DNA from 4 places in the Pseudomonas sp. RP-B7 genome. Region 2 is predicted to be linked to each of the others. Evidence: predicted binding sites of a transcription regulator. Region 2 holds the regulator's gene; each other region holds the start of a gene.
The links. Region 2 encodes sigma-54, which starts transcription at its own class of promoters, with help from an activator protein. Its sites were predicted from a motif close to ANTGGCATNNANNTTGCTNT; they were not measured.

Region 1 (4,225 bases), on a different contig from region 2:
TTCTTCAACGTCGATACGGTGCAGACCGTGGTGACCCATCAGCTTCAGGATACGACCGTTACGCTTCTTGCCGTCAGCGCCGATAGCAACAACCGGGGTGTTCGGCTTGACGCTACCACGAGCGATACGGCCAACGCCGATAACACCCAGGAAGCTGTTGTAGTCCAGTGCCGAGATTTGCATCTGGAACGGGCCGTCACGGTCAACTTTTGGCGCCGGTACGTTGTCGACGATCGACTGGTACAGCGGGGTCATGTCTTCAGCCATGTCGTTGTGGTCCAGACCGGCAATGCCGTTCAGGGCCGAGGCGTAGACGACTTTGAAGTCCAGCTGTTCTTCGGTGGCACCCAGGTTGTCGAACAGGTCGAAGATCTGGTCCAGAACCCAGTCCGGACGCGCGCCTGGACGGTCAACCTTGTTGATGCACACGATCGGACGCAGGCCGGCTTCGAAAGCCTTCTTGGTCACGAAACGGGTTTGCGGCATAGGGCCGTCCTGGGCATCAACCAGCAGCAGAACGGAGTCAACCATCGACATTACGCGTTCAACTTCGCCGCCGAAGTCGGCGTGGCCCGGGGTATCCACGATGTTGATGTGGTAGCCGTTCCAGTTGATGGCGGTGTTTTTCGCCAGGATGGTAATACCGCGCTCTTTTTCCTGGTCGTTGGAGTCCATCACGCGCTCGTCATTGAGCTCGTTGCGCTCCAGGGTGCCGGACTGACGCAGGAGTTTGTCTACCAGGGTGGTTTTACCATGGTCAACGTGAGCAATGATGGCGATGTTACGTAGATTTTCGATCACTTGTGTATCTCGATCAGAGGATTCGGTGTGCTGACAGGTCGTGGCAGCGATTAACAGTAGAGTCAGGCCTTGCCGTTACAGCTTGACGGCAGAGTCGGGGGGCCGGTGACGCAGGCCACAGGCAAACAGCCCCGGGCTCTTAGCTCGGTCGATAAACGCGCACATTGGCATGCCCCTCACTGAGCAAATGGTGGGCATGCAGGCGACTCATCACGCCTTTGTCGCAATACAGCAGGTACTGACGGCTGTTATCCAGTTCCTTGAAACGCGCGTTCAATGCATAAAACGGCAGCGTTTGTACGTCGATGCCAGGAATCTCCAGCGGCTCATCTTCAGCGGCATCCGGGTGACGGATGTCGATGACGATCTGGCCGGCCAGGGCTTCGCTGACTTCTTCGATCTTCACGTCCTGGCCCAGTTCGTCGATGACACGATCGATAGGGACCAGCTTGGCGTTCTCGAGCGCACGCTCCAGAACCGCCATGTCGAACTGTTGTTCTTCGTACTCCACGCGGTTGCGCTTGGCGTGGGTCTTGGGGTTCACCGAGATGACCCCGCAATATTCAGGCATGTGCTTGGCAAAATCCGCCGTGCCGATTTCTTCGGCCAGGTCGATGATGTCCTGCTTGTGACTGGCGATCAGCGGGCGCAAGACCAGCTTTTCGGTGACGCAATCGATCAGCGACAGGTTCGGCAGCGTTTGGCTGGACACCTGGGAGATTGCTTCACCCGTCACCAGGGCGTCGATCTGCAACTGATCGGCGATCCGGGACGCAGCGCGCAACATCATACGCTTCAATACCACGCCCATATGACTGTTATCGACTTTGCCGAGAATTTCGCCCAGCACTTCTTCGAACGGTACGCTTACAAATAGCACGCGTTGGGAGCTGCCGTACTTCTTCCAGATAAAGTGCGCAACTTCCATCACGCCCAATTCGTGTGCACGCCCGCCCAGGTTAAAGAAGCAGAAATGGCTCATAAGGCCGCGGCGCATGATCTGGTAGGCGGCAACCGTGGAATCGAAACCGCCGGACATCAGGACCAGGGTCTGTTCCAGGGCGCCCAGCGGGTAACCGCCGATGCTGTTGTGCTGGCTGTGGATGACAAACAACCGTTGGTCGCGAATTTCCATGCGCACTTCAATTTGCGGCGCTTTCAGGGAAATTCCGGCAGCGCCGCACTCGCGACGCAGCTTGCTGCCGACATATTTCTCGACATCCATGGAGCTGAAGGTGTGCTTGCCGGCGCGCTTGCAACGCACCGAAAAGATCTTGCCTTCAAGCTCGCTGCCGTAGTGCTGCTTGCACTTCTCGGTGATGTCGTCGAAGTCGCCCAGCGGGTACTCATCCACCTGCAGGAAATGCGCGATGCCCGGCATGCAGCTCAGGCGTTCGGTCATGTCCTTCAAGGCTTTGGCGTCGGTAATGCGGGTTTCCAGCTCGAGATTGTCCCACACGCCGTTCACCACCACAGCCGGGTCCAGGTCACGGAGCACGGCACGGATGTTCTTGGCCAATTGACGGATGAAACGCGTCCGTACCGGTCGGCTTTTGATGGTGATCTCGGGGAAGACTTTAACGATTAATTTCATGGAAACAGCGCGCGCCGGGCCTGCTGAAAAAGGGGGGCGCGGATTATAGCGGAAATCGCTCAAGGTTTAACCAGTTAATATGCATCGGACTGCAAGCGCACTAAAGCAGTGCATTTTCCAGTGCGTGCGCTACATTGCGGTGCGCCATTTTCGGGCTTTTGTCGCAATGCACCTTTATAGGGGCGTTTTTGGACCAGAAAACCCATGTTGGCGCACTGGCATGCAATTTGCTCTCTTGTGAGGCAGGTTGCCATGGCGGACTATCCGCGCCGGCATCACCCACATTCTAAGGGCTAACTCCACTACCCCAGCCCGAAGCCACCCGGAGGACACTATGTCGAAGTCGGTTCAACTCATCAAAGATCATGACGTTAAATGGATTGATCTGCGCTTCACGGACACCAAAGGCACTCAGCACCACGTGACCATGCCGGCTCGCGACGCGCTGGAAGACGACTTCTTCGAAGTTGGCAAGATGTTCGACGGTTCCTCCATCGCTGGCTGGAAAGGCATCGAAGCCTCCGACATGATCCTGCTGCCGGACGACGACTCTGCCGTACTGGACCCGTTCACCGAAGAGCCGACCCTGATCCTGGTCTGCGACATCATCGAACCTTCGACCATGCAAGGCTACGATCGCGACCCGCGCGCCATCGCCCACCGCGCCGAGGAATACCTGAAGACCACCGGTATCGGTGACACCGTCTTCTGCGGTCCTGAGCCTGAGTTCTTCATCTTCGACGAAGTGAAGTTCAAGTCCGACATCTCCGGCTCCATGTTCAAAATCTTCTCCGAGCAAGGCTCGTGGATGTCCGACCAAGACATCGAAGGCGGCAACAAAGGCCACCGTCCAGGTATCAAAGGCGGCTACTTCCCGGTTCCTCCGTTCGACCACGACCACGAAATCCGTACCTCCATGTGCAACGCACTGGAAGAAATGGGCCAGGTCGTTGAAGTTCACCACCACGAAGTGGCAACTGCCGGCCAGAACGAAATCGGCGTCAAGTTCAACACCCTGGTGAAGAAAGCTGACGAAGTTCAAACCCTGAAATACGTTGTACACAACGTTGCCGATGCATACGGCCGCACCGCGACCTTCATGCCTAAGCCTCTGTACGGCGATAACGGTTCGGGTATGCACGTTCACATGTCCATCGCTAAAGATGGCAAGAACACCTTCGCTGGCGAAGGTTATGCCGGCCTGTCGGAAATTGCCCTGTTCTTCATCGGCGGTATCATCAAGCACGGTAAGGCCCTGAACGGCTTCACCAACCCGGCGACCAACTCCTACAAGCGTCTGGTTCCAGGCTTCGAAGCACCGGTAATGCTGGCCTACTCGGCGCGCAACCGTTCCGCTTCGATCCGTATTCCTTACGTCAACAGCCCACGCGGCCGTCGTATCGAAGCACGTTTCCCGGACCCGGCTGCCAACCCATACCTGGCTTTCGCAGCCCTGCTGATGGCTGGCCTGGACGGTATCCAGAACAAGATCCACCCTGGCGACGCCGCCGACAAAAACTTGTACGACCTGCCGCCTGAAGAGGCCAAAGAGATCCCACAAGTGTGCGGTAGCCTGAAAGAAGCCCTGGAAGAGCTGGACAAGGGCCGTGCGTTCCTGACCAAAGGCGGCGTGTTCAGCGACGACTTTATCGATGCCTACATCGCCCTGAAAAGCGAAGAAGAAATCAAGGTTCGCACCTTCGTACACCCACTGGAATACGAGCTGTACTACAGCTGCTGATCCGGTAGCGCTGCTTAAAGTAGCGTGATGAAAAAGACCTCCTTCGGGAGGTCTTTTTTTGCCCCGGATTCAGTCGCCCGGGGTATCGC
Region 2 (4,225 bases):
GTCCGCGAATCGACATGGTTATCCAGCCGAAGAAGAAGGCCGAGTAATGGCAACCCTGAAAGCCCAGCATCTGGCCAAGGCCTATAAAAGCCGCCAGGTCGTGCGCGACGTCAGCCTGTCGATCGACAGCGGCCAGATCGTCGGCCTGCTCGGCCCCAACGGCGCCGGCAAGACCACCTGCTTCTACATGATCGTCGGCCTGGTCCAGGCGGATCAGGGTCGCGTCCTGATCGACGACCTGGATGTCAGCCACCAGCCAATGCACGGTCGTGCACGGGCCGGTATCGGCTATCTTCCGCAAGAAGCGTCGATCTTCCGCAAACTGTCGGTGGCCGACAACATCATGGCGATCCTCGAGACCCGCAAGGAACTCGACCGTGATGGCCGTCGCAAGGAGCTGGAAAGCCTGCTGCAGGAATTCCACATCAACCACATTCGCGACAACCTCGGCATGAGCCTGTCCGGCGGCGAGCGTCGTCGCGTGGAAATCGCCCGCGCCCTGGCCACTGCGCCGAAATTCATCCTGCTGGACGAACCGTTTGCCGGCGTCGACCCGATCTCGGTCGGCGACATCAAACAAATCATCCACCACCTGAAAGCCAAGGGCATCGGTGTATTGATCACCGACCACAACGTGCGTGAAACCCTCGACATCTGCGAAACCGCATATATCGTCAACGATGGCCAGCTGATTGCCGAAGGCGACGCCGCCACGATCCTGGCCAACGAATTGGTGAAGGAAGTCTACCTGGGTCACGAGTTCCGCCTGTAAACACCGTGGTGTCACGGCCGCTGCCAAGATGCGCGGGAGTCAATGAAAACCTCCGGATTTTTATTGTTACCGTGCTCTAGGCAAAGCCCCCGACATCAGGCATATAATTTGCTTATGTTTGGCGCTCACGCGCCCTGTCGTGGATGGCGCATTGCGCCGGCGAATAAGGTGTTAAGCCCCTGCCATGAAACCATCGCTAGTCCTGAGAATGGGCCAGCAGCTGACGATGACACCGCAGCTGCAACAGGCCATCCGCCTGCTCCAATTGTCGACCCTGGACCTGCAACAGGAAATCCAGGAGGCCCTGGAGTCCAACCCGATGCTCGAACGCCAGGAAGAAGGCGACGACTTCGATAACGCAGACCCGCTGGCCGACAACATCGAGCAAAAACCCAATTCCGACGTGCAGGAACCTTCCTATCAGGAAACCGCCCCAACGGTGGATAACCTGGAAGAAGGTGAATGGAACGAACGCATTCCTAACGAACTTCCCGTGGATACCGCCTGGGAAGACGTCTACCAGACCAGCGCCAGCAGCCTGCCCAGCAACGATGATGATGAGTGGGACTTCACCACCCGCACCTCCGCCGGTGAAAGCCTGCAGAGCCATCTGTTGTGGCAATTGAACCTCGCGCCGATGTCGGACACCGATCGCCTGATCGCTGTGACCCTGATCGACTGCATCAACAACCAGGGCTACCTGGACGAGACGCTTGAGGAGATCCTCGAAGCGTTCGACCCGGAACTGGACATCGAACTGGACGAGATCGAAGCCGTCCTGCACCGCATCCAACAGTTCGAACCCGCCGGCATCGGCGCCCGCACCCTCAGCGAATGCCTGTTGCTGCAATTGCGCCAACTGCCTGCCAAGACGCCTTGGCTCGTTGAAGCCCAGCGCTTGGTGACCGACTACATCGACTTGCTGGGTAGCCGCGACTACAGCCAGTTGATGCGCCGCATGAAACTCAAGGAAGACGACCTGCGCCAGGTGATCGAGCTGGTACAGAGCCTCAATCCGCGCCCGGGCTCGCAGATCGAGTCCAGCGAAGCCGAATACGTGGTGCCTGACGTCATCGTGCGCAAGGACAACGAACGCTGGCTGGTGGAGTTGAACCAGGAGTCGGTGCCACGCCTGCGGGTCAACCCGCAATACGCCGGCTTTGTACGCCGCGCCGATACCAGCGCCGACAACACCTTCATGCGCAACCAGTTGCAGGAGGCCCGCTGGTTCATCAAGAGCCTGCAAAGCCGCAACGAAACTCTGATGAAAGTCGCCACCCAGATCGTCGAGCACCAGCGCGGCTTCCTGGAATACGGCGACGAAGCGATGAAACCGTTGGTGCTGCATGACATCGCCGAAGCAGTCGGCATGCACGAATCGACGATTTCACGGGTGACCACGCAGAAATTCATGCATACCCCACGGGGTATTTATGAGCTGAAATACTTTTTCTCCAGCCACGTCAGCACCTCCGAAGGCGGCGAATGCTCGTCCACGGCGATCCGCGCGATCATCAAAAAACTGGTTGCCGCGGAAAATCAGAAAAAGCCATTGAGTGACAGTAAGATCGCTGGTTTACTGGAGGCACAAGGCATTCAGGTCGCCCGTCGAACCGTCGCCAAGTACCGCGAGTCCCTCGGGATCGCGCCTTCCAGCGAGCGTAAGCGTTTGATGTGACGGGCGGGCCATAGCGTTCCAGTGGTGGGTATTCCTGCCCACCGCTTTATGCACTGGCAACGAAGGAGAAGCTGTATGCAAGTCAACATCAGTGGACACCAACTGGAAGTGACCGAACCGCTGCGCGCCTATATCGGCGAAAAACTCAAAAGAATTGAGGGGCATTTCGACAAGATCACCAACGTGCAAGTCATCATGACTGTCGAAAAGCTGAAGCAGAAAATCGAAGCCACCTTGCGTATACCCGGCGGGGAAGTAGTCGCTAATGCCGAGCATTCAGATATGTATGCCGCCATTGACGACCTGACCGACAAGCTGGATCGCCAAATCAAAAAGCATAAGGAAAAGCAGCAGAGCCTCCTCCAGGGCACAGGCCGCTAACACTCCCCACCCATGATTCGACTTGAAACCATCCTGACCCCCGGCCGTTCCCTCGTGAACGCGCCGGGTGGCAGTAAAAAGAAAGCCCTTGAGCAAATTGCCAACCTGATCAGCCGCGAAGTGCCTGACCTGGAGATGCAAGATGTCTACGAGGCTCTGATTGCCCGTGAAAAACTCGGCTCCACCGGTTTTGGCAACGGCATCGCCATTCCCCACTGCCGCCTCAAAAGTTGTGAGGCACCTGTCAGCGCCCTGCTGCACCTGGACGCTCCCATCGATTTCGACGCCATCGACGGCGCCCCGGTCGACCTGCTGTTTGTTCTGCTGGTCCCGCAAGCCGCCACCGATGCGCACCTGGAACTGCTCCGGCAGATCGCCAGCATGCTCGACCGCAAGGAAGTACGCGACAAACTGCGCAGTGCCAGCAGCAATGAGGCGCTGTATCAGGTAGTCCTGGATGAACAGAACGGGCAGTAATCATGCGTTTGATCATCGTCAGCGGCCGTTCCGGCTCGGGTAAAAGCACCGCCCTCAACGTACTTGAGGACAGTGGCTTCTACTGCATCGACAACCTGCCCGCCGGCCTGCTGCCAGAGCTCGCGGAACGCGCGTTGATCCACACCGAGCTGGCGCAACCGCTGGTGGCCGTATCGATCGATGCCCGCAACCTGCCCAGCCACCTTGAGCGGTTCCCGCAACTGCTCGAGGAAGTTCGCGCCAAGCACATTCATTGCGATGTGCTGTACCTGGACGCCGACGAAGAGACCCTGCTAAAGCGCTTCTCTGAAACCCGTCGACGCCACCCCCTCAGCAGCCCCCATCGCTCCCTGGCAGAAGCCATCGAGGACGAAACCAAGTTGCTGGGGCCGATCATTGACCTCGCCGACCTCAAGATCAACACCACCGGGCTCAACCTGTACCAGTTGCGTGATGCCATCAAGCTGCGTCTGCTGAACCAGCCCGAGCCGGGTACGGCATTCCTCGTCGAGTCGTTTGGCTTCAAGCGCGGCATGCCGGTGGACGCCGACCTGGTGTTCGATGTGCGCTGCCTGCCCAACCCTTATTGGAAACCGGAACTGCGTGATCAGTCCGGGCTGGACCAACCTGTGGCTGAATACCTGGCGGCGCAACCGGATGTCGAGGAGATGTTCCAGGACATTTCCAGCTACCTGCTCAAATGGCTGCCGCGCTTCGCTGCAAGCAATCGGGCGTATGTCACCATTGCCATTGGCTGCACCGGCGGCCACCACCGCTCGGTCTACCTGACCGAACGCCTGGGCCAACTGCTGCAACAAACCCTCAAGAACGTCCAGGTTCGCCACCGCGACCTTAGCTGAAAGGAACACCCCCGCGATGCCTGCTCTGGAAATTGAAATCATCAACAAGTTGGGGCT
Region 3 (4,225 bases), on a different contig from region 2:
TTCCAGGGTGGCTGTCAATTCCTTGTCGCACATTGGCATGCGCAAACGCGGGTCCAATGGGTTGACTTGGATTTCATAACGCCCCGGTGTCTGTGTGGTTGCCAGATAATCTTCTACAGTGAACTCAAGAAACCCCTGAGTGACGCCGATAAGTAGATCAGGCAAGGTGACGTTGTCCGCGCGGGCCGCGCTGTTGAGGCCCAGGGCGAACAATGCCAGCGAGACGCAGAGCAATCTGCTGTACCGTGGTAATTGAAGGCGTCGGGAAACTGTCGTTTTAATATCCATAGCCAATAATTAGCAAAGCTCGTGCCGTTTAGAGTTGGGTGCGCGTCGCACCCTCAAAGGTTTTAGCGTAGGAGTCTGGGCATGGCAGGAGTAATGGATTCAGTAAACCAGCGCACACAGCTGGTAGGGCAGAATCGCCTGGAGTTGTTGCTTTTTCGCCTGGATGGCAAACAGCTATATGGCATCAACGTATTCAAGGTGCGGGAGGTGCTGCAATGTCCCAAGCTGACGATCATGCCCAAGTCCAGCCCGGTGGTGTGTGGCGTCGCCAACATCCGTGGTGCGACCATCCCGATTCTTGACCTGGCCCTCGCCACTGGTTCGTCCGGTTTGCAGGACCGCGAAAGCCCGTTCGTGATCATTACCGAGTACAACACCAAGACCCAGGGGTTCCTGGTGCGCTCGGTGGAGCGCATCGTCAACATGAACTGGGAAGAGATCCATCCACCACCCAAGGGCACCGGCCGCGATCACTACCTCACGGCGGTGACGCGGGTCGATAACCAGTTGGTGGAAATCATCGACGTGGAGAAGATCCTCGCCGAAGTGGCGCCGACCTCGGAATCGATTTCGGTGGGTGTGGTCGACGCTGAAACCGCACACAAGGCAATTTCGCTGCGTGTGCTGACGGTGGACGACTCGTCGGTGGCGCGCAAACAGGTGACCCGTTGCCTGGAAACCATCGGTGTTGAGGTGGTGGCGCTCAATGACGGCCGCCAGGCTCTGGATTACCTGCGCAAGCTGGTGGATGACGGCAAGAAGCCGGAAGAAGAGTTCTTGATGATGATTTCCGACATCGAGATGCCGGAAATGGACGGATACACCCTCACGGCCGAGATCCGCAACGATCCACGCATGCAAAAATTGCATATCATCCTGCATACTTCATTGTCAGGCGTATTCAATCAGGCGATGGTCAAGAAAGTCGGTGCCGATGACTTCCTGGCCAAATTCCGCCCTGATGACCTGGCAAACCGGGTAGTCGACCGGATCAAGGCAGCAGATCACGGCTAGGGGCATTTGCCCCTGGCGGTCACACGATTTAAGAGGCGGTATCATTGTCTACGGGTAATTTGGATTTCGAACAGTTCCGGGTCTTCCTGGAAAAAGCCTGTGGCATATTGCTCGGTGAAAACAAGCAGTACCTGGTATCCAGCCGTCTCAACAAACTGATGGAACAGCAGGGCATCAAATCCCTGGGTGAGTTGGTGCAGCGTATCCAGGGCCAGCCGCGCAGCGGGCTCAAGGAAATGGTGGTCGATGCCATGACCACCAACGAAACCCTGTGGTTTCGTGATACCTACCCGTTTGAAGTGCTCAAGAGCAAAGTGCTTCCGGAGGCCATCAAGGCCAGCCCGGGCCAGCGCTTGCGCATCTGGTCGGCGGCCTGCTCCTCGGGGCAGGAACCGTATTCGATCTCGATGTCCATCGATGAGTTCGAACGGACCAACATGGGCCAGCTCAAGGCCGGTGCGCAGATCGTCGCCACCGACTTGTCCGGCACCATGCTCACCAACTGCAAGACCGGCGAATACGACAGCCTGGCGCTGGGCCGTGGCTTGTCCCAGGAGCGCCTGCAACGTTACTTCGAGCCGAAAGGGGCAGGACGTTGGGCGGTCAAGGCGCCGATCAAGAACCGGGTGGAGTTTCGCTCGTTCAACCTGCTCGACAGCTACGCCAGCCTGGGCAAGTTCGACATGGTGTTCTGCCGCAACGTGCTGATCTACTTCTCGGCCGAAGTGAAGAAAGACATCCTGTTGCGCATCCATGGCACGCTCAAGCGTGGCGGCTATTTGTTCCTTGGTGCTTCCGAGGCGTTGAACGGTCTGCCGGATCACTACCAGATGGTGCAGTGCAGCCCGGGTATCATCTACCAGGCCAAGTAAGCATCAAAAACGTGGGAGCCAGGCTTGTGTGGGAGCTGGCTTGCCTGCGATAGCATCACCTCTGTATCACTGAAGTACCGAGGTGTCTGCATCGCAGGCAAGCCAGCTCCCACACAAACCAGCTCCCACAGTTGTTTTTGCGGCAATCCTCTCAATAGCGGCAAACCCCATTGCCGCTTTACTGGCACCACGCGGAAACCCATTGCCGCTTTTCTGGCATTGCCGCCCGGCAACTTCCCCGCAAAGCCCTGAAACACGGGCCTTCGAAGAATTGGCACACACCTTGCTATAACCCTGTTAACGAAAAGCAGGTCAGCCTAAAGGTTTCCGCCATGAGCATCAGCTTCGATAAAGCGCTCGGTATCCACGAACAAGCCCTGGGCTTCCGCGCCCAGCGTGCCGAAGTCCTGGCCAACAACATTGCCAACGCCGATACCCCGAACTACAAGGCTCGGGACCTGGACTTCTCCGCCGTGCTCGCCGCACAGCAGGACAAGAACAAGAACGGCACCTTCGCTTTGAACATGACCAACAACCGTCATATCGAAGCGCAAGGCCTGAGCAGTGGGGACGAGTCGCTGCTGTATCGCACGCCGATGCAGCCGTCGATCGACCAGAACACCGTCGACGCCCAGCTGGAGCAATCGGCCTACGCCGAGAACTCGGTGAACTTCCAGGCCAGCTTCACCCTGCTCAACAGCAAATTCAAAGGGCTGATGTCAGCCCTGCGTGGAGAGTAAGCCATGTCCCTGTCCAGTGTTTTCAATATTGCCGGTAGTGGCATGAGCGCCCAGACCACGCGTCTGAACACCGTCGCCAGTAACATCGCCAACGCCGAAACCGTGTCGTCGAGCATTGACCAGACCTACCGCGCCCGCCACCCAGTGTTCGCCACCATGTTCCAGGCCGGTCAGAACGGCGGCAGCGACTCGCTGTTCCAGGAGCAGGGTGCCGCAGGTTCCGGCGTGCAGGTGTTGGGCGTGGTCGAAGACCAGAGCAACCTCGAAGCCCGCTACGAACCCAACCACCCTGCCGCGAACGAAAAGGGTTACGTGTACTACCCCAACGTCAACGTGGTCGAGGAAATGGCTGACATGATTTCCGCCAGTCGCTCGTTCCAGACCAACGCGGAAATGATGAACACCGCCAAAACCATGATGCAAAAGGTCCTGACCCTGGGTCAGTGATAAGGGGCGCCGAATAATGGCTATCGTTGATACAACATCAACCAATACAGCGGTGCAGAACCTTTTCAACACGAAGGTCAACACTGCCACCAACAATGTTGCGAGCGCTGCCACCGCTGCCACGGGCAACCAGTCCCTGGGCAAGGATGCATTCCTGCAATTGCTGGTGACTCAGCTGAAGAACCAGAACCCGCTGTCGCCTCAGGACAACGGCGCGTTCGTGGCCCAGCTGGCGCAGTTCAGCAGCCTGGAAGGCATCAACACGCTGAACGACTCGGTGAATGCGATCTCCAGCAACTTCAGCTCGTCGCAAGCGCTGCAGGCTTCGTCGCTGGTGGGGCGTTCGATCATCACCCAGACCGACAAGGCCCTGGTGGATACGAGCAAGAGCATGACCGGTTCGGTCGCGGTGACTTCGGCGGTGGGCAACGTCTCCATCAAGATCACCGACAAAGACGGCAACGTGGTACGCACCATCGACATGGGCGCCCAGAGTGCCGGCACTTCCGACTTTATCTGGGATGGCAAGAACGAAAAGGGCGAGGTTGCTCCAGCGGGCACCTACACCTTCGCGGCCACCACCAAGAACGACAAGGGCGACGCCGTTGCCTTGAGCACTTCGCTGCCAGCCACGGTCACCAGCGTGACCCTGAGCAAGACCGGCGGCGAAATGCTGCTGAACCTGGCGGGCGGCATGGGCAGCGTCAAGCTGTCGCAAATTCAGACTATCGGTACATAGAGCCGGCTAAATACGGCAGAAAGGGAGAGAAGCATGTCTTTTAACATCGGCCTTAGCGGCCTCTATGCGGCCAACAAACAACTGGACGTGACCGGCAACAACATCGCCAACGTCGCGACCACTGG
Region 4 (4,225 bases), on a different contig from region 2:
CACGTATTCACCGAACTTCATCACCTGCACGCCACCGACCGCCACGTCCGCCGAGCGGCGCAGCATGTTGAACATGCTGATGCGGGTGTAACGGGCGAAACGTTCGTTGATCATCTCCAGGGTCGGCATACGTCCACGGACGATGCGATCCTGGCTGGTCAGGTCATAACTTTTGACGCTGCCGGGTTCGGCAGCCATTTCGGTCTGCACCAGACCATCGTCGACGCCATGCAACAGCGCGTCGATTTCATCCTGGGACAGCAGGTCTTGCACGGCCATGTCGTGATCCTACTGCAATACGAAGTTAGTGAAGAGCGCCTGCTCGATCACGACTTTGCCGAGCTCTTTCTGGGCCACTTCCTGCACGCTGGCAGTGACCTTCTGGCGCAGCATTTCCTGGCCGACCGGGGTGGCCAGGGCATCGAAGCTCTGCCCGGAGAACAGCATCACCAGGTTGTTGCGGATCACCGGCATGTGCACCTTGAGGGCTTCCAGGTCAGCCTGGTTGCGCGCGAGCAAGGTGATGCTCACTTGCAGGTAGCGCTGGCGGCCGTTCTGATTGAAGTTGGCGACAAAGGCCGGGAGCATCGGCTCGAAGATTGCCGGTTGCTTGACGTTGCTGGCGGTTTCGGCCGCAGGCGCCGGTTTGCTCGCGCTGCTGTGCATGATGTACCAAGTGCCACCCACCGAGGCGCCAATGGCCAGGATCAGGCCCACGACAATCATCAGGATAAGCTTGAGCTTGCCTTTGCCTGCGGGTGGTTTTGCTGCGTCGTCGCTCTTCGCCATGCCAATAATCCGTCACTATTCGGGGATTCATAGATCTACGGAAAGGCAAGAGCAAGTGTTATGCCAGAGTTGTCTGGTAATTGGGCAGAGCCAGCACCACCAATCAAATGTGGGAGCGGGCTTGCTCGCGAATGCGGTGTGTCAGTGACAGATGTATTGACTGACACACCGCATTCGCGAGCAAGCCCGCTCCCACATTTTGTCCCGCGACAGGTTCAGGTCAGGCGTAGTAGTCGACGGCGCTGGAGCCGATGACGTTGGAGATCACAGGCGTCACTGCTTCAGCCACTTCGGCATGGGCAGTGCTGTCGCCACTGTCACCACGTCCGCTGCTGCTGATACCCCGCGCCTGATTCTGCTGTTGCTGCTGCTCCTGGCCACGGGACTGGTCCGACACGTTCACATCCACCTGCCCCATGCCCTGCTGGGCAAACATCTCACGCAAGCGCCCGGATTGGCTTTCCAGCGCCTCGCGCACCACCGCATGGCCGCTCATGAAGCTGACCTGGGCTTGCTGGTCCGCCGTCATATTGACTTTGATGTCCAGGCGCCCGAGTTCGGCCGGTTGCAGTTGGATCTCCGCCGACTTGAGGTTGGCGCTGGACAGGTACATCACGCGGTTGACCACTTCCTCGGTCCAGCCGCTCTGGTGCATGGCCAGCGGTGCGTTGGTCACCGGCGGCAGGGCGTTTGCGGTTTTCGGCGTGGCGGCCTGGGTCAAGGCAGCCAGACGATTGGCGAAGTCATCGACGCGGGTGTCGCTGCTGGCGCCCTTGAGGTCTTTGAGGCCGTCTTCGATCAGCCCGCCGAAGGCTTTGTCACCACCCTGGTCAGTGCTGTCCTTGGCGGCTTGCTGGTCGACCATACTGGCCAGGCCGGCACTGAAATTCTGGGCGGCGGTCGGCTGGTCCAGGTCCGGCGGCGGTGCGCTTTTCTGGGGGGCCTGGCTACTGGCCGAGACGTGACCGCCCTGCTCCATCGCCAGGCGCACGGCCGGCATTGCGTCGAGAGGGTCGCTGGCGGGGTCGAACGCTGGTGCCTTGACCTCATCGGTCACGGCAAGCGGTGCTGCGGCCACGGGCTGAGCCTTTTCATCAACCACAGGCGCGACGGTTGCCGGAGCCACCGGCACTGGCACTGGCACGGCGACTGGCGTGACCGTCGCCACCAACGCCGGGTCTACGACCGGGTCAACCACCGGCTGTTGCACCAGGCTTGGGTCGGCGGGCTTGTCGTCATCACTCTTGCTGGCGCTGTCATCAGCCTTGGCCGGCGGGTTGGCAGGCAAAGGATTGCCGCTATCGGCAACTGCCGGTGTGCTGGCGGCAGGCTTGGCGCTGCTGTCGGCAGGCTTGTCACGGCTGGTTTTCGACGGGGTATCGTCGGCCTTTGCCACAGGTTTGGAACCCTGATTGGCGAACACCTGAGCAAAGCCGGCGCCCTTGTCACGCGGCTCCGCAGCCGCTGCCGGCGGGTTGGCGGCAGGCGCTTGAGGCTTGGCCGCAGGGGCAGCCTGAAGAAGCGAATTAGGGGCGACTGGCATAGGTAAAGGTCTCCACTGCATGAGGGTCGGGGATGCAGTATCTGGAGGTAGAGCAAGAGTCGGGCCAGGTTGCCGAGCGCAGCTGAAAAATGTGGGAGAGGGCCCGTTCCCACATTTGGATCTTCAAATCTCTATCAGCACATCAGAGCTGGAAGCGCTGGCGCTCCGATTCGTACAGCGGCCGCACCAAGGCAAACTCATGATCAATCTGATCCACCAGAACCCCCAGGTCAGCGCCAGGCGCTTGCGCAGACTCAGCCTCCAGCCGCTGGCACAACTGCGCCAGCCGCACCGCACCGAGGTTGCCGCTGCTGCCCTTGAAGCTATGGGCGATACGCCCCAGCGCCTTGGCGTCATCGCGCGCCTTGCGCAAGGCTTCGACGCGTTTTTGCGAATCATCGAGGAAGGTATCCAACAGCCTGGGGTACTCGCCCTCCATGACTTCCTGCAAACCCGACAGCACGTCGGGGTCCAGATGAATCTCAGCCACTTGTTCGCTCCTTGATCAAGAATCGGCGGATTATGCCTGAGCCGGCCATGAAAACTCCACGCAGACACTGCGCCCACCATCGGACCAGCGCACATCGCCGCTCAATTGACGGACCAGATTCAAGCCGCGACCGGACAGCCGATCAACGTCCAGGGGCCGCGCCAACACTTGATCCACGTCAAACCCGGCGCCGCTGTCTTCGATGCGCAAGGACAGCTGCCCGCCGCTCAGCGTCGGCACCACCTGCACATGCACGCGCACATAGCCACTACTGAGCTGCGCCAGCCGCTCGTTGCGCTGGCGGTAGTAGTCGGCAAAACCGTGCACGTCGCGCTTGAGCCGCGAGTCCAGGCCCAGCACGCCATGCTCCAGGGCGTTGGAATACAACTCGGCCATCACGCTGTACAGCGCCCCGCTCTGCTCGCGCAGGCCATGGACCTCCAGCAGCAACTGCAACAGGTAGGGCAAGGGGTTGTAACGCTTGAGGGTTTCAGCGCGGAACTCGAAACTCACCGACCAATCCAGCGGGCACGACTGGCCGCTATCGGTATACAGCGGCCCCGTCGCACGCAGGGATGGCCCATCTTGCAGGGTGATTTCCACCATGCTCACATCGTCGCGCGCCTCACCGCGAAACGCGGCCAAGGCCTGCTCGATCTCTTCAAACAGCCGGTCGGGCTCGCGATTGGCGGCGAATACCTGATGTAAACGTTCGACACCAAACAGCTGATCAGCGGTATCAGCCGTGTCGAGTACGCCGTCGGAGAGCAAAAACACCCGGTCACCCAGGGCCATCGGCCAGACTTCGGTGCTGTCGTCAAACGCCTCGGCCGACAACACGCCCAACGGCAAATGCCGTGGCTCCAGCGCCGTACGCTTGCCGCTGGCGACTTCATGTACATAACCTTCGGGCATGCCGCCGTTCCACACCTCCACCACACGCCGCTGGGTGCTCAGGCACAACAGGGTGGCGCAACAGAACATGTCCACGGGCAGGATGCGCTTAAGCTTGACGTTCATCTCCCGCAGGATCTGCGCCAAGCCGTAGCCCTTGGCGGTCATGCCGTAGAACACCTCCGCCAGGGGCATGGCGCCGACCGCCGCCGGCAGGCCGTGGCCGGTAAAGTCGCCGAGCAGCACATGCATATCGCCCGACGGCGTATACGCGGCCAGCAGCAGGTCACCGTTGAACAACGCATAGGGCGATTGCAGGTAGCGGATATTCGGCGCGGCGTTGATACAGCCCGAATGCGCGACTTTGTCGAACACCGCCTTGGCCACCCGCTGCTCGTGCACCAGGTAGTCGTGGTGCCTGGAGATCAGGTCGCGTTGCTGCAGCACCGTGGCCTGCAAGCGGCGCAGGCGGTCCATGGCGTTGATCTTCGCCGCCAGGATCAGTTGGT

Region 1: a site for sigma-54 is predicted at 2,610-2,629, ahead of glnA (type I glutamate--ammonia ligase). Genes of this name have one in related genera too.
Region 3: a site for sigma-54 is predicted at 2,445-2,464, ahead of flgB (flagellar basal body rod protein FlgB). Genes of this name have one in related genera too.
Region 4: a site for sigma-54 is predicted at 2,382-2,401, ahead of OPU96_RS03280 (flagellar hook-length control protein FliK). Genes of this name have one in related genera too.

Annotation. Positions count from the first base shown of each region.
Region 1 covers NZ_JAPFHC010000039.1:4,439-8,663, forward strand. Annotated here, with positions in the region: gene typA (translational GTPase TypA) at 1-801, opposite strand, end outside; gene thiI (tRNA uracil 4-sulfurtransferase ThiI) at 941-2,395, opposite strand; gene glnA (type I glutamate--ammonia ligase) at 2,730-4,136, shown strand.
Region 2 covers NZ_JAPFHC010000017.1:81,999-86,223, reverse strand. Annotated here, with positions in the region: gene lptA (lipopolysaccharide transport periplasmic protein LptA) at 1-47, shown strand, start outside; gene lptB (LPS export ABC transporter ATP-binding protein) at 47-772, shown strand; gene OPU96_RS17020 (RNA polymerase factor sigma-54) at 957-2,450, shown strand; gene hpf (ribosome hibernation-promoting factor, HPF/YfiA family) at 2,526-2,831, shown strand; gene ptsN (PTS IIA-like nitrogen regulatory protein PtsN) at 2,844-3,308, shown strand; gene rapZ (RNase adapter RapZ) at 3,311-4,168, shown strand; gene OPU96_RS17000 (HPr family phosphocarrier protein) at 4,185-4,225, shown strand, end outside.
Region 3 covers NZ_JAPFHC010000016.1:118,083-122,307, reverse strand. Annotated here, with positions in the region: gene flgA (flagellar basal body P-ring formation chaperone FlgA) at 1-288, opposite strand, end outside; gene OPU96_RS16595 (chemotaxis protein CheV) at 370-1,302, shown strand; gene cheR (protein-glutamate O-methyltransferase CheR) at 1,347-2,174, shown strand; gene flgB (flagellar basal body rod protein FlgB) at 2,507-2,914, shown strand; gene flgC (flagellar basal body rod protein FlgC) at 2,918-3,361, shown strand; gene flgD (flagellar hook assembly protein FlgD) at 3,378-4,100, shown strand; gene flgE (flagellar hook protein FlgE) at 4,134-4,225, shown strand, end outside.
Region 4 covers NZ_JAPFHC010000002.1:104,596-108,820, forward strand. Annotated here, with positions in the region: gene fliM (flagellar motor switch protein FliM) at 1-279, opposite strand, end outside; gene fliL (flagellar basal body-associated protein FliL) at 289-789, opposite strand; gene OPU96_RS03280 (flagellar hook-length control protein FliK) at 1,010-2,332, opposite strand; gene OPU96_RS03285 (Hpt domain-containing protein) at 2,475-2,822, opposite strand; gene OPU96_RS03290 (ATP-binding SpoIIE family protein phosphatase) at 2,853-4,225, opposite strand, start outside.